2 regions of the Lysinibacillus sp. FSL H8-0500 genome follow, and region 1 is predicted to be linked to the other one. Evidence: riboswitches for the same ligand, from Rfam matches in the RefSeq annotation. Region 1 holds a riboswitch; the other holds the start of a gene.
The links. A riboswitch is a leader RNA that binds a small molecule or an ion and turns the genes downstream of it on or off. The one in region 1 is predicted to bind cobalamin.

Region 2: linked by a shared signal. The riboswitch ahead of MHB44_RS10300 (ribonucleoside-diphosphate reductase subunit alpha) and the one ahead of metE (5-methyltetrahydropteroyltriglutamate--homocysteine S-methyltransferase) in region 1 are both predicted to bind cobalamin.

Annotation. Positions count from the first base shown of each region.
Region 1 is NZ_CP150292.1:2,342,477-2,348,391, reverse strand. It holds gene MHB44_RS11190 (hypothetical protein) at 1-307, opposite strand, end outside; gene MHB44_RS11185 (bile acid:sodium symporter) at 1,144-2,100, opposite strand; cobalamin riboswitch at 3,291-3,471, shown strand; gene metE (5-methyltetrahydropteroyltriglutamate--homocysteine S-methyltransferase) at 3,642-5,915, shown strand, end outside.
Region 2 is NZ_CP150292.1:2,158,310-2,164,224, reverse strand. It holds gene MHB44_RS10305 (ribonucleotide-diphosphate reductase subunit beta) at 1-898, opposite strand, end outside; gene MHB44_RS10300 (ribonucleoside-diphosphate reductase subunit alpha) at 911-3,124, opposite strand; cobalamin riboswitch at 3,281-3,469, opposite strand; gene MHB44_RS10295 (hypothetical protein) at 3,580-4,263, opposite strand; gene MHB44_RS10290 (ECF transporter S component) at 4,260-4,757, opposite strand; gene MHB44_RS10285 (bifunctional adenosylcobinamide kinase/adenosylcobinamide-phosphate guanylyltransferase) at 4,775-5,167, opposite strand; gene MHB44_RS10280 (histidine phosphatase family protein) at 5,119-5,715, opposite strand; gene cobS (adenosylcobinamide-GDP ribazoletransferase) at 5,688-5,915, opposite strand, start outside.

The DNA of each region.
Region 1 (5,915 bases):
TTACATTTGCTATTGTCCCTGTGACTGTATGGTCTATCCATAAATAATATTCATCATCGTTGAGTTTGATCTTATATTGCGGAACTATTTTGTTATCCACTTCACCGAATTCTCTAGCTTTTTTAAATGTTTCCTCTATAATGTTAATATCCTTCGCATCAGAGATTAGCTGTAATGTGTCGGGTTTTTCATCTTCAAAATTAATTAATTCTCGAATTTCTATAGGTTGTGTTGTTTCTTTATTACTGCTACAAGCCACTAACCATACAGAACAAATAAACAAAAATAAAATTATTTTTATTTTCACCTTCTCTTCACTCCTTCTTCTATAATCGTTGACTTAAATATATCCCCGTATAAGCACTTCTTCAACCTTAAAAACACCCATTTTCTTCTATATTAAAGCAGTCGTCAGTCCAATAGCTACAGCTACATCATTTGTTAGCATATGAAATGATGTAGTCATTCAATTATCAACCATTTTGAGTATAAGTTACGAGGGAAAGAGGCATGCCTTGTTTCTGTTTATAGTCGAGAAAAATAAGGCTTCCTTATATTTGTTCATATACTTATAAATGTACTATTAATTTATCATTCAAAGGAGATAGTTTATACAAATTGAGGTGATCACTGTTTAAAGTGGCGCTTTTTAGTGGAAAAAAAGGTGAAGTAAAAGTGCTAACAAAACTGTTGAACTACCCTCACTTATAGAAGTGTGGGACTGCTGCGAACACCAGACCAACGTCTAGTTATAGTAGCAGGCTCTACCCGTAGGCCCTACGGTGAAAAACTTGCAAGGATTGTACATTGGACTCCGCTGTCTAGCGTACTGCTTGGTTTTCGCTTTTCGGCTAGACAGAGCGATAGAACGTTGAAGATTTTACATAACAGACGAACTTTCCTGTTACAACCTCCTATCTTCAGTTTTCAAAGAGCAAACTGTACAGGTTCATTAGAGCACATACATTCTAATTGTACGACAATTTAGATCGACATTCATCTCCCCCTTACTCACAGGACTATCTCCTTCACGTTCCTTAAAGTGGGGGTCTTCTATCGGAAAATAATAAAATAAGAGGAAAGAGCGTGTTTAAGCAAGTCGTTCTTTCCACAAATTAGATAAAAAATTATTTCGAGACTAGCTTATTTAAGTAAATTCGGAACAACGCGAATATAAATAATTTCCCCTATAATTTCTACAATTGTTTGTGTAACAATAATTGCAGCGACTAACGTATTTATATGGTCTGGCAAAGATAGAGCTAGAGGAAGAACGACCAGCGAATTACGAGTAGAACCGCTAAAAATCAATGCTCTACCTGATTCAATATCCAATTTGAACGATTTTCCAATGAATTTAGAAATAAACGGCATCATAATCATAAAGGCGATATATATGGGGATAACCTTTATGATCCATTCAAATGATGTCGATAATTTTCCAATTTGAGATGCGACTACAACAAAAAGCGTTAACGCCATAAACGGAACAGGGAGCCATGCAGATAGATGAATTAATTTATTCCCAACTTGTGATCTTTTAGCAAACAGTTGGAGAGTAATAGCAATGACTAATGGTATGACAATAAGCCCGAAAAATGCCTCTAGGAAAGGGGCTACTTCAACAATTTTCGCTGCTTCATTCCCTATAAATAACCATAAATATAAAGGCAATAATAGCATTTGAGTAATGAAGAGAATGGGTGTCGAGATTAGCATGGCCTTTTCATTACCACGTCCAAGTGCCGTAAATACAATCACATAATCAATGCATGGTGTCAGTAATACTAAATAAACACCAAGCAATAAAGGGGGATGTTCCGGTAATAGCCTTGCTAGCAGCCATACAACGATAGGTACAGCCATATAGTTGACAGTTAGCAGAGCCCAAATAAAACGACGATTAGAAAACGATTCTTTTAAAGATGTAAATGGGATTTGCGAAAACATGCTATACATTAAAATAGCAATAACAAATGAAATGGTAACGTCAAGTTGCATACCGATACGGGGTGCTAATAACCCTACACTTGCTGCTATTAACAAAACAATTACATACAGAAAAACTTGATTGTTTTCTAATTTTTCTCTTGACATCATTACTAGATAACTCCTATTTTATTGACACCATCGACTTTTAGAAAAGTTGAAAGAGGCATTGTGTATTTTAAATTCTTTTATACTCTACCATATTATGTTGGTTAAAAGTAGGGAATGTAAATCCTTAAAACCCTCCATTTTTCACAAGATAACTTTTGCATATTTAATTGCGTTTAGTTATTTCAATGTATCTATACACAGGGCTATCTTTTATAATTTTTAGCCTTTGTTCATTTTGCATAAACAATTCCTCAAAACTTCGACCAATATCGGTTCCTCACATACTAATAAATGACCTTAACAGTTTTTTTCTGTGAAAATAAAGAATGCCTTTGTCATTTGAATATTATTATTGGAACTAGGTTATTCTATACACAGTGAAAAAGACAATGAGAAAGCAAAGGTACCTGCGGAGAAAGTATCTTGGTTTAAAATTCTTGGTCTTTGGCTACGCTATATCACTTGTGGTTCTTTATAGGGCAGTAACATGGAGTAAATAATTCGAAGCATTCGATGCGAAATCGCAACGAGTGCTTTTTTCTTGCTCCTACGTGCTGCAAGTGGCCAATACCAACGATTTCGACCTCTTGAAACAGCCCAGGTTGCCTCATGGCTGATTTAAGATGTGGATTTCCCTTAACGGGAAGCATACATTTTCTTTTTCCCACACTCTCATGATTACCAGGGGGATAAAACTCAGGCTTCCAGTAGACGCTTGTACTTTTCATCACAACATGGGTTACACAATAGTCTTATAATCACTTTAACAGACGAAATAAATCCTTTGTAGGGATAGGGAATGTCTCGGTTTCCTGAAAATATTCTTCCTAAAGACTTCCATTGATCTCACACCATTCTGTTAAAATCACAAACAGTGAGTGAATTTGAAGATAGGCATTTTTCTGTCCGTAGTTATCCTCTACATGCATAGGAACTACCAACAAAATTCACTTAAACAGTTTTATTTCCAAGGTCTAAGCCATCATAAAAAACCATGTCTTACATCCTATTTGTAGTTGCTAACATTCTTGGCAAGAACACCACATTTTCATGCTAGGGTTGGGAGTAAAAAACTCATGAAAGTTTTATTATTAAAATTAGTAATCCAATTAGTTTAGAACATTTAGCAAAATAAATAGTATAAAATAATTACACTATTCTGAAATGTATGTTATAGTAGGAACATAATTGAATAATGTGTAAGACTTGGTGCCAAACGAGAGTTTGGCTTAAAAGGGAAGTCGGTGCAAATCCGACGCTGTCCCGCAACTGTAATTCGGAGCAAATCACAAATGCCACTGGGGAAACTGGGAAGGCTGTGAGGCGTGTTGATGAAAAGCCAGGAGACCTGCCAATTTCTAGTACACACCAAATACCTACGAGGAAATAGGTGGTGAAAAGTGACCAGATAGGCACCGTGCGATAATGTTTATGCGAAAGGAGATACTTTTCGTATTGTTTTAGCATTAATAATTTTAACATGCAGCCATTTTCCAAATAGGAGAATGGCTTTTTATTTTTTTAAAAAAGGAGATTAAAACATGACCTATACAAGCACACTCATCGGCTACCCATATATAGGGGAAGATCGCGAATGGAAAAAAGCATTAGAGGCATTTTGGCGTAATGAAATTTCTGAAGAAGACTTTGAGGAAAAATTAAAGAAGATCCGTTTATCGAGAATAGACAAGCAGCTACACCTTGGTATCGATATGGTGACGGTTGGCGACTTTACGTATTACGATAGAATGTTAGATACGGCTTTGATGTTTGGTCTAGTACCAAAACGCTTTAACTGGCAAGGTGGTAAAGTCGATTTACATACCTACTATAGTGTAGCAAGAGGGAACAAAACAGCCGTAGCTAGTGAAATGACAAAATGGTTTAATACCAATTATCACTATATTGTTCCAGAGTATGAGGGACAAACCTTGCAGCTAACAGAAAATAAAGTATTAGCCGACTTTTTAGAGGCGAAGGAAGCATTCGGAATCATTGCGAAACCGACATTAATTGGTCCCTATACATTTTGCAAGCTAACGAAAGGCTACAACAAATTAACACAGGTTGAATACTTATTAGCCTTAATACCGCTCTATATGCAGGTATTAAAAGAGTTAGTGGATGCAGGTGCCACTTGGATTCAACTAGAAGAGCCATCCCTTGTTACAACTCTTGATCCAGCAGAGATAAAGCTAGTGCAAGAAATTTACGAGCAGTTAGCTGTTGCCGTTCCAGAGGCTAAGATCGTGCTACAGACTTATTTTGAAGCATTATGTGCCTATGAAACATTGATTACGCTGCCTGTTCAAGGATTTGGCCTAGACTTTGTTCATGGCTATAAAGGAAATATGGCGTCACTTCGTCAATTTGGTTTCCCGCAGGATAAAGTATTGGCAATTGGGGTTGTAAATGGCCGTGATATTTGGCGTTCAAACCTTGCAGAGGTCAACGCAACGATTCAAGCCATTGAACAGCTAAGTCATGCGGCAGAACTATGGATTCAACCATCCAGTAACCTACAGCATGTACCTATCACAACCTCTCTTGAAAATAAACTTGAGCCTGTTTTAAAGCAGGCGCTAGCCTTCGCGGATGAAAAAATCGTTGAAATTACAGGGCTAACTAAATGTAGACGAGATAAAGATGGTACCTTACAACATAATTTTTCAGAAAGTATGAAGGCGATTGAAGGTCTAAAAAATCATCCAATCCGCCAAAACAAGTTGATACAGCAAGCTGTTCAAACTGTGACAACGCAAGATTTTGAACGACACAGTGATTTTACGCAGCGCCAAGCGATTCAACAACAAGCCTTAGCATTACCGCTGTTCCCAACAACGACAATCGGTAGCTTTCCACAATCTGATGAGGTGAAAAGAAATCGTAATGCTTGGCGAAAGAAACAATTATCGAATGATGACTATGAAGCATTTATAGAGCAGGAAACAAAACGCTGGGTAACAATACAAGAGGAACTAGATATCGATGTACTTGTTCATGGTGAATTTGAGCGCACAGACATGGTCGAATATTTCGGTGAAAAGCTGACTGGCTTTGCCTTTACAGAGAAAGCATGGGTCGTGTCATATGGATCACGCTGTGTAAAGCCTCCGATCATCTATGGAGATGTTGCGTGGGCTTCACCAATTACTGTAAAGGAATCAGCCTATACTCAAAGCCTAACAAAGCGATTTGTAAAAGGCATGCTGACAGGGCCAGTAACGATATTAAATTGGTCCTTTGTGCGCGATGATTTGTCCCGTAAAGATGTTGCTTATCAAATTGCATTAGCACTTCGCAAAGAGGTGGAAGCACTAGAAAACGCAGGTATATCGATTATTCAAGTGGACGAGCCAGCGTTAAGAGAAGGTTTACCGCTTCGAAAGGAAGAATGGGGCGCTTACTTGGATTGGGCTGTCAATTCCTTCAAGCTTGCGACATCCAGTGTCAAAGATGAAACACAAATCCATACACATATGTGCTACTGCGAGTTTAATGATTTCATCGAACCGATTAGTGCATTAGATGCAGATGTGATTTCCATTGAAACATCGCGAAGCCATGGGGAACTCATTACCTCACTACAAGTGCAGCCCTATAAAAAAGGAATTGGCTTAGGTGTCTATGATATTCATAGCCCTCGTGTACCAAGCGAGGAAGAAATGCTCGCGATTATGAAAGATAGTTTACAGGTACTAGATCGTCATCAATTTTGGGTAAATCCAGATTGCGGCTTAAAAACGAGAAAAGAAACAGAAACCGTTGCAGCTTTAGCGAACATGGTTGCTGCTGCTAAAACATTGCGTCAAGCC
Region 2 (5,915 bases), 180 kb from region 1:
GGCGGTCAACGCCAAGCTGATTACAGCGCACATTGGCATAGAAATGGACATAATCATGGACGTCCTCAACATCAAGACCTTCAATTTTATCGCCAATCACTTCATTTGCCCAGTCAATTTCAAGCTGCACGGCTTCACGGAAAATATCCTGTACCCTCTCTTTACGCTCAGGTGTATCATATTCTGGATATTCCGTTAATAGCTCCTGATAAATTTTTACAAATAAATCGACATGTAGCTGCTCATCGCGATTAATATAATTGATCATCGTAGACGTAGCAACCATTTTTTGATTGCGCGCTAAATGATAGAAGAAGGCAAAACCTGAATAGAAAAATAAGCCCTCTAAAATTACATCATAAATAATGGCCTCTAGCATATTATCAACCGTTGGCTCCTCGGAAAATGCACGGTAGCCTTTAATCACAAAATCATTGCGACGCTCTAGCACAGGCTCCGTACGCCAAAAATCAAAGGTACGATCCTGCTCAGCTTTATTAACGATACTTGATAGCACATAGGAATAGGAGTGGTTATGAATCACCTCCTGCTGCGCTAAAATAATCATTAACGCATTCAAGCTGGAATCGGTTAAATAGTCTGCCACTTTGCCAGCAAAATCCGTTTGTACACTATCCAATAGTGCAAGTAAGCCAATAATTTTTAAAAAGGATTCTTGCTCATCCCTTGTCAGCTCTGAGAACTGCTTAACATCATTGCTCATATTAATTTCAAAGGGTGTCCAGAAGTTACCGAGCATTTTTTTATACTTAGGATACGCCCAGCTAAAGCGGACGTCATCCCAGTTTAAAATATTGGAGGAGCGCCCGTTCACAATACCTGTGGAACGGTTTGGCGCTTCCTTATCCATAATTTGTCGTTTCGTAATCGTTGTCATCATTTATTCCTCCTAGCTTGCACAAGACTCACATTCTAATAATTCTACAGATGTGGAACGTACATAATAGGTTGTTTTTACACCACTTGCCCAAGCATTCATATGCAATGCCAGTAAATCTTTTGCCTTAATGGTATTTTGAACATATAAATTTAGTGAAATGCCTTGGTCGATATGGCGAGCACGGGCTGCATTTTGCTTAATTGTCCAATTTTGATCAATGAAATAAGCAGATTTATAGAACCAAGTCGTTACTGGTGATAAATCAGGTACAGTCACTGGAATTTTGTAGTCCTTCTTCTCCTCTGAGTAGCTCTTTTGGAAAATCGGGTCAATCGTTGCTGTACTGCCTGCTAAAATGGATGTCGATGAATTTGGAGCAATTGCCATCACATAGCCATTGCGCATTCCCTCTTTCTCCACTGCCTCACGTAAAGCATTCCATTTATCACTGTCATAGCCGCGCTTCTCAAAGTAAGCTCCTGTTTGCCAATCAGAGCCCTTAAACAATGGATACGCTCCTTTTTCACTTGCTAAGGCATTTGAGGCACGAATCGTTAAATAGGCAATTTCCTCATAGAGCTTGTCCGCGTATTCTACGGCTTCCTCAGACTCCCATTGAATTTCCTTCAACGCTAATAAATGATGCCAGCCAAATGTGCCAAGTCCGATGCCACGGTAGCGTAAATTGGTGCGCTCTGCCTGTTTTACAGGAATCGTATTTAACGCAATGACGTTATCAAGCATACGTACTTGAATCGGAATTAAACGCTCTAATACACCCGCAGGTACAGCTTTGCCTAAATTAACAGACGATAGATTACATACAACAAAATCGCCAGGCTTGCGACGAGTCACAATTACATCGTCCTCAAGTGTAATTGATTCAAATTCAGTAGGTGACATATTTTGGAATATTTCAGTACACAGATTTGAGCTGTAAATCATCCCTTTATGCTGATTTGGATTCATGCGGTTCACTTCATCACGGTAAAACATAAAGGGCACGCCCGTTTCTAGCTGTGAGCGCATAATTCGCTTCATAATATCAATGGCCGGTACGACTTCACGGCTTAATAATGGGTTTGCCACACATGCGGCATAGTTCGTGCGGAAGGAGCCATTGCCCTTTGTTTCATCATAGGAATCCTCTAAGGAGAAGCCCATCACCTCACGTACTTCATGTGGATCAAATAAATGCCAATCTCCACGAGCCTCCACTGCTTCCATAAAAATATCTGGTATGCATAGCCCTGTAAAAATATCATGGGCACGTAGACGCTCATCTCCATTGTTTAGGCGTAAATCTAAAAACGTAAAAACATCCTTATGCCAAACATCTAAATAAACAGCGATGGCTCCTTGACGTTGTCCAAGCTGGTCAACCGAAACGGCTGTATTATTCAGCTGCTTAATCCACGGTAGCACGCCACTGGATGCGCCCTTAAAGCCTTTAATGGAGGAGCCACGGCTGCGAATTTTGCCCATATAAACGCCGATACCACCGCCATATTTTGATAATGTCGCCACATCGGTATTTGTATCATAAATGCTTTGTAAACTATCATCGACTGTATCGATAAAGCAGCTAGAAAGCTGACCATGTGTTTTCCCGGCATTGGATAATGTTGGTGTCGCTACTGTCATATATAAATTACTCATCGCCCAATAGGCTTCTCGAACTTTTTCAAGACGATTTTCTGTTTCATCCTGCATTAATGTCATGGCGATGACCATCCAGCGCTCCTGAGGAAGCTCTACAGGTGTTTTTGTATAATCACGCACAACATAACGATCCATTAACGTCTTTAAGCCAATATAAGTAAATAGCTCATCACGGCTAGGCTCTAAATAACTTGCTAATTGCTGAAGCTCTTGCTCACTATATTTTGTTGTTAAGCTTTCGTGATACAAGCCAGCCTCTGTATAACGTGCTAATTGCGCGGGAAATACTTGGTAAACTTCCTTTGGTGAAACCCCACGGCACACCGCAAATTGATCGTATAGTTTTGCTAAATAAATGCGTGCAGCCACAAATGTCCAGTAGGGCTCCTCCTCATCAATCAGGCTAAGCGCTTGTAAAATCATTGCATCTGCCCATGCTTCAAATGTGGCATTGTCATTTTTGCGTAGCCAACGATCTGATAATCTGACAAAGCTTTCAAGTTCAGCCTCCGTGTAACTATTTTTTAACTTCGCCATTTGCTGTTCAATTTGCACTGTCATCTATTCTCTCCCTTTCTCCCCACAACATAAAAAAGCGATCCTGCAACATCCATCGGTTGCGGGATCGCTGTAAAATCGAAAATGGAAATGAAGGACATGCACACAAAGAAGTGAACAAATCTCTCGCCTCCACTTCTCAATCCCCGAAGAATGTGTTGCTGTCTTGAACAATATGGCAGGTCTCCTGGCTTATGCTTCCTCCAAATAATCACCTTCCCATTAAAAAACAGTGGCTTTTCGATTATTTGTCAGCACGTACAGTTGCGGGGACAGCTTCGGCTTGCAAGCATACTTGCTCCGAATTCCCTTTTAAACCATCTTGGTACCGCTTGTCCAACATACTATATATTGTGTTTTGATTCCTAAACAAATCTAACATATTGTGTTTCGTGTTGCAATAGGTGTTTCGTCCCTTGCCATTTTCAACACAGCTTATCTGCTCGAAACAAGCCCTATTACAGTGTAGTTTTGCGTAATTTTTCAAAATTTCTTAGGAAAAATTTTTCTGCCTGCTGCTCTTTTTCAGGATCAATGCCAAGCATAATGACTGTACAGGGCCCGGCTGATTTGGTTATATCAAGAGAGCATTCAGGCTGCTGTTCTCTAAAAAGACGAACCAATTCTCCCTGTAGCCCCTTTGACCCGACTGGCCATACTTGCTGCACAATTTCTGCCTGCCATGCCTGAAAAATAGGTTGAAGCTGTGCAACATCTTCAGGCTGAGCTACTACCTCTGTGCCAACAAGCGGCAAGCCATAAGTGTACCAGCTAAGCTTTTCACGGTCAAACGCTGCACGCTGTTGTGGCTCGCCAAGCATTGTAATCGCTAAGCCTGATTGTCTCGTTGGCATATTGGATTCTGTGCTCCCCGCAACGGCAGGACACGCAAGACCGATTTCCTTAAAGACCTGTTGTATCCCTGCAATATACCGCGCCCATGCGGCATCCCCTGAAAAATTCGCCAGCAAAATTTGCGTAGGAATGGCTTGTGCGGCAAGCTGCTCTAAAAAGGTGACACGTGCTGTCATATAGGCTGTAAGCTCATCCGATGCTGCTACGCTATCTTGCGGCTTTTGCCCAATGGCTGCCGCATTATCCATCGTGGCAATCAAGCTCCCTACCTTTATCGCATTTCTCATGATACGCTACCTTCCTTGCGTACAAAAACTTTTCTTAACACAGGCATCCCGATTGCCACAATGACTAAATTGAGCGCTGTTGCTGTACAAATACTTATTAATGCGCCCCAGAAAAATGCTGGGCTAATAAGAAAATAAAAAGGCACGGGCGCAATAATGCCGTTTAGCACAAAAGCAATAGGCCATTTCCAAATATGCATATCTTTTTTATGCATAACGCCAAAAACCCATACAACAATAAACATTTCAACAGCAATGATCAAATGCAGTGGTCCAAATGGAAAGCCCGCTGTGAGTGCTGTAATAAAATGACCAAGCATTCCTGCCGTCCCTGCCAATACAGGTGGTAAAAATACAACACCTAAAAAGGCAGGTGCTGAGTCAAGTGCAGCCGTTGACACAAATGGGATTGGTACTTTAATCATCGCACCTACTGCACAAATAGCTGCTACCATCGCTGTCAATATCCATGTCATCAATTTTTGTCGCTTCATTCCATTTCTCCTCTTCCTTACTTGATTTGCTCACCAATGCCATACCAGATGCGGACAATCTGCTCTGCCTCTGCAAATAAAGCTTGGTATAAACGTCCACAAGTATCGCGCAGTAGCCGGGCCTGCTTGTCCATTGGTACAACGCCACGTCCCATATCAGTCACAATAACTGCTAATGTACACTGCTGTGCCAATATCTGGAGCCTTGTTACGATCGTTTGAATCACCCTATCATCTTCCTCAAGCTGTTGCGCCAGTAGCCATGTTTCCAAATTTTTGATAACGAGCACATCACAAGCTGGCACATTTTTGGGGATTTCCCCCTCTATAAGGACCACCTGTTGCGGCTGATAAAAGCGCATTACATAGTCGGTTTTGCCATTATAGGCTCCCCCAATAAAGATATGCATCTTGCTCCCTCCTCCCAAGCCTTACGGGTAAACGTTAAGGTAAATTGCTGGTCATGTGGTACATGATACGACCAAAAAGGTTGTTCGGTTGGGGCAAATGCCACAAGTAAGGCACGAATCACACCGCCATGGACAACGAGATAATAGCTAGCTTCATCTTTTGGTAAAGAACGGAAACCATCCACTACACGTGCTATAAATGTCGCAAAACGCTCTCCCTGTGGCGGTGGCGTCTGATCAGGATCTTCTAGCCATGCTTGGTACTGAGGGTTGGTTTGTAAATCCAGATAAGTCTTGCCTTCAAAGGCTCCAAAATTCATCTCACGTAATCTTGCATCTGCACAATAGCTAGCATGTGGAAAATAATAAGACGCCGTTGTTTGACAGCGCAGTAAATCACTACCATACACTTGTTGAACGGTAGCATCAATCGCAGTAAGCGCCATTGGATTAGCCAATGGTGCATCCGTCCAGCCAAGATAGCGTTTTTCTATATTAGCAGTTGTTGGTGCATGTCTGATTAAGCGCACAGTAACAATGTCACCCATAGTACAACCTCCATTCCTTCAATTGAAGCGCCCAGTAAATCCCCTGATACACCGCCAAAGTTACGCATTGTAAACTGTCGAAATAGCACAAGCGCTATCCCTAAAACAATGACAAGGATAATTGGTAGCATCGAAAACTGGGTCACAGCAAGCACAATCACCAGCCCCAAGACAAATGATAGTAGCATTCCAATGTTTAA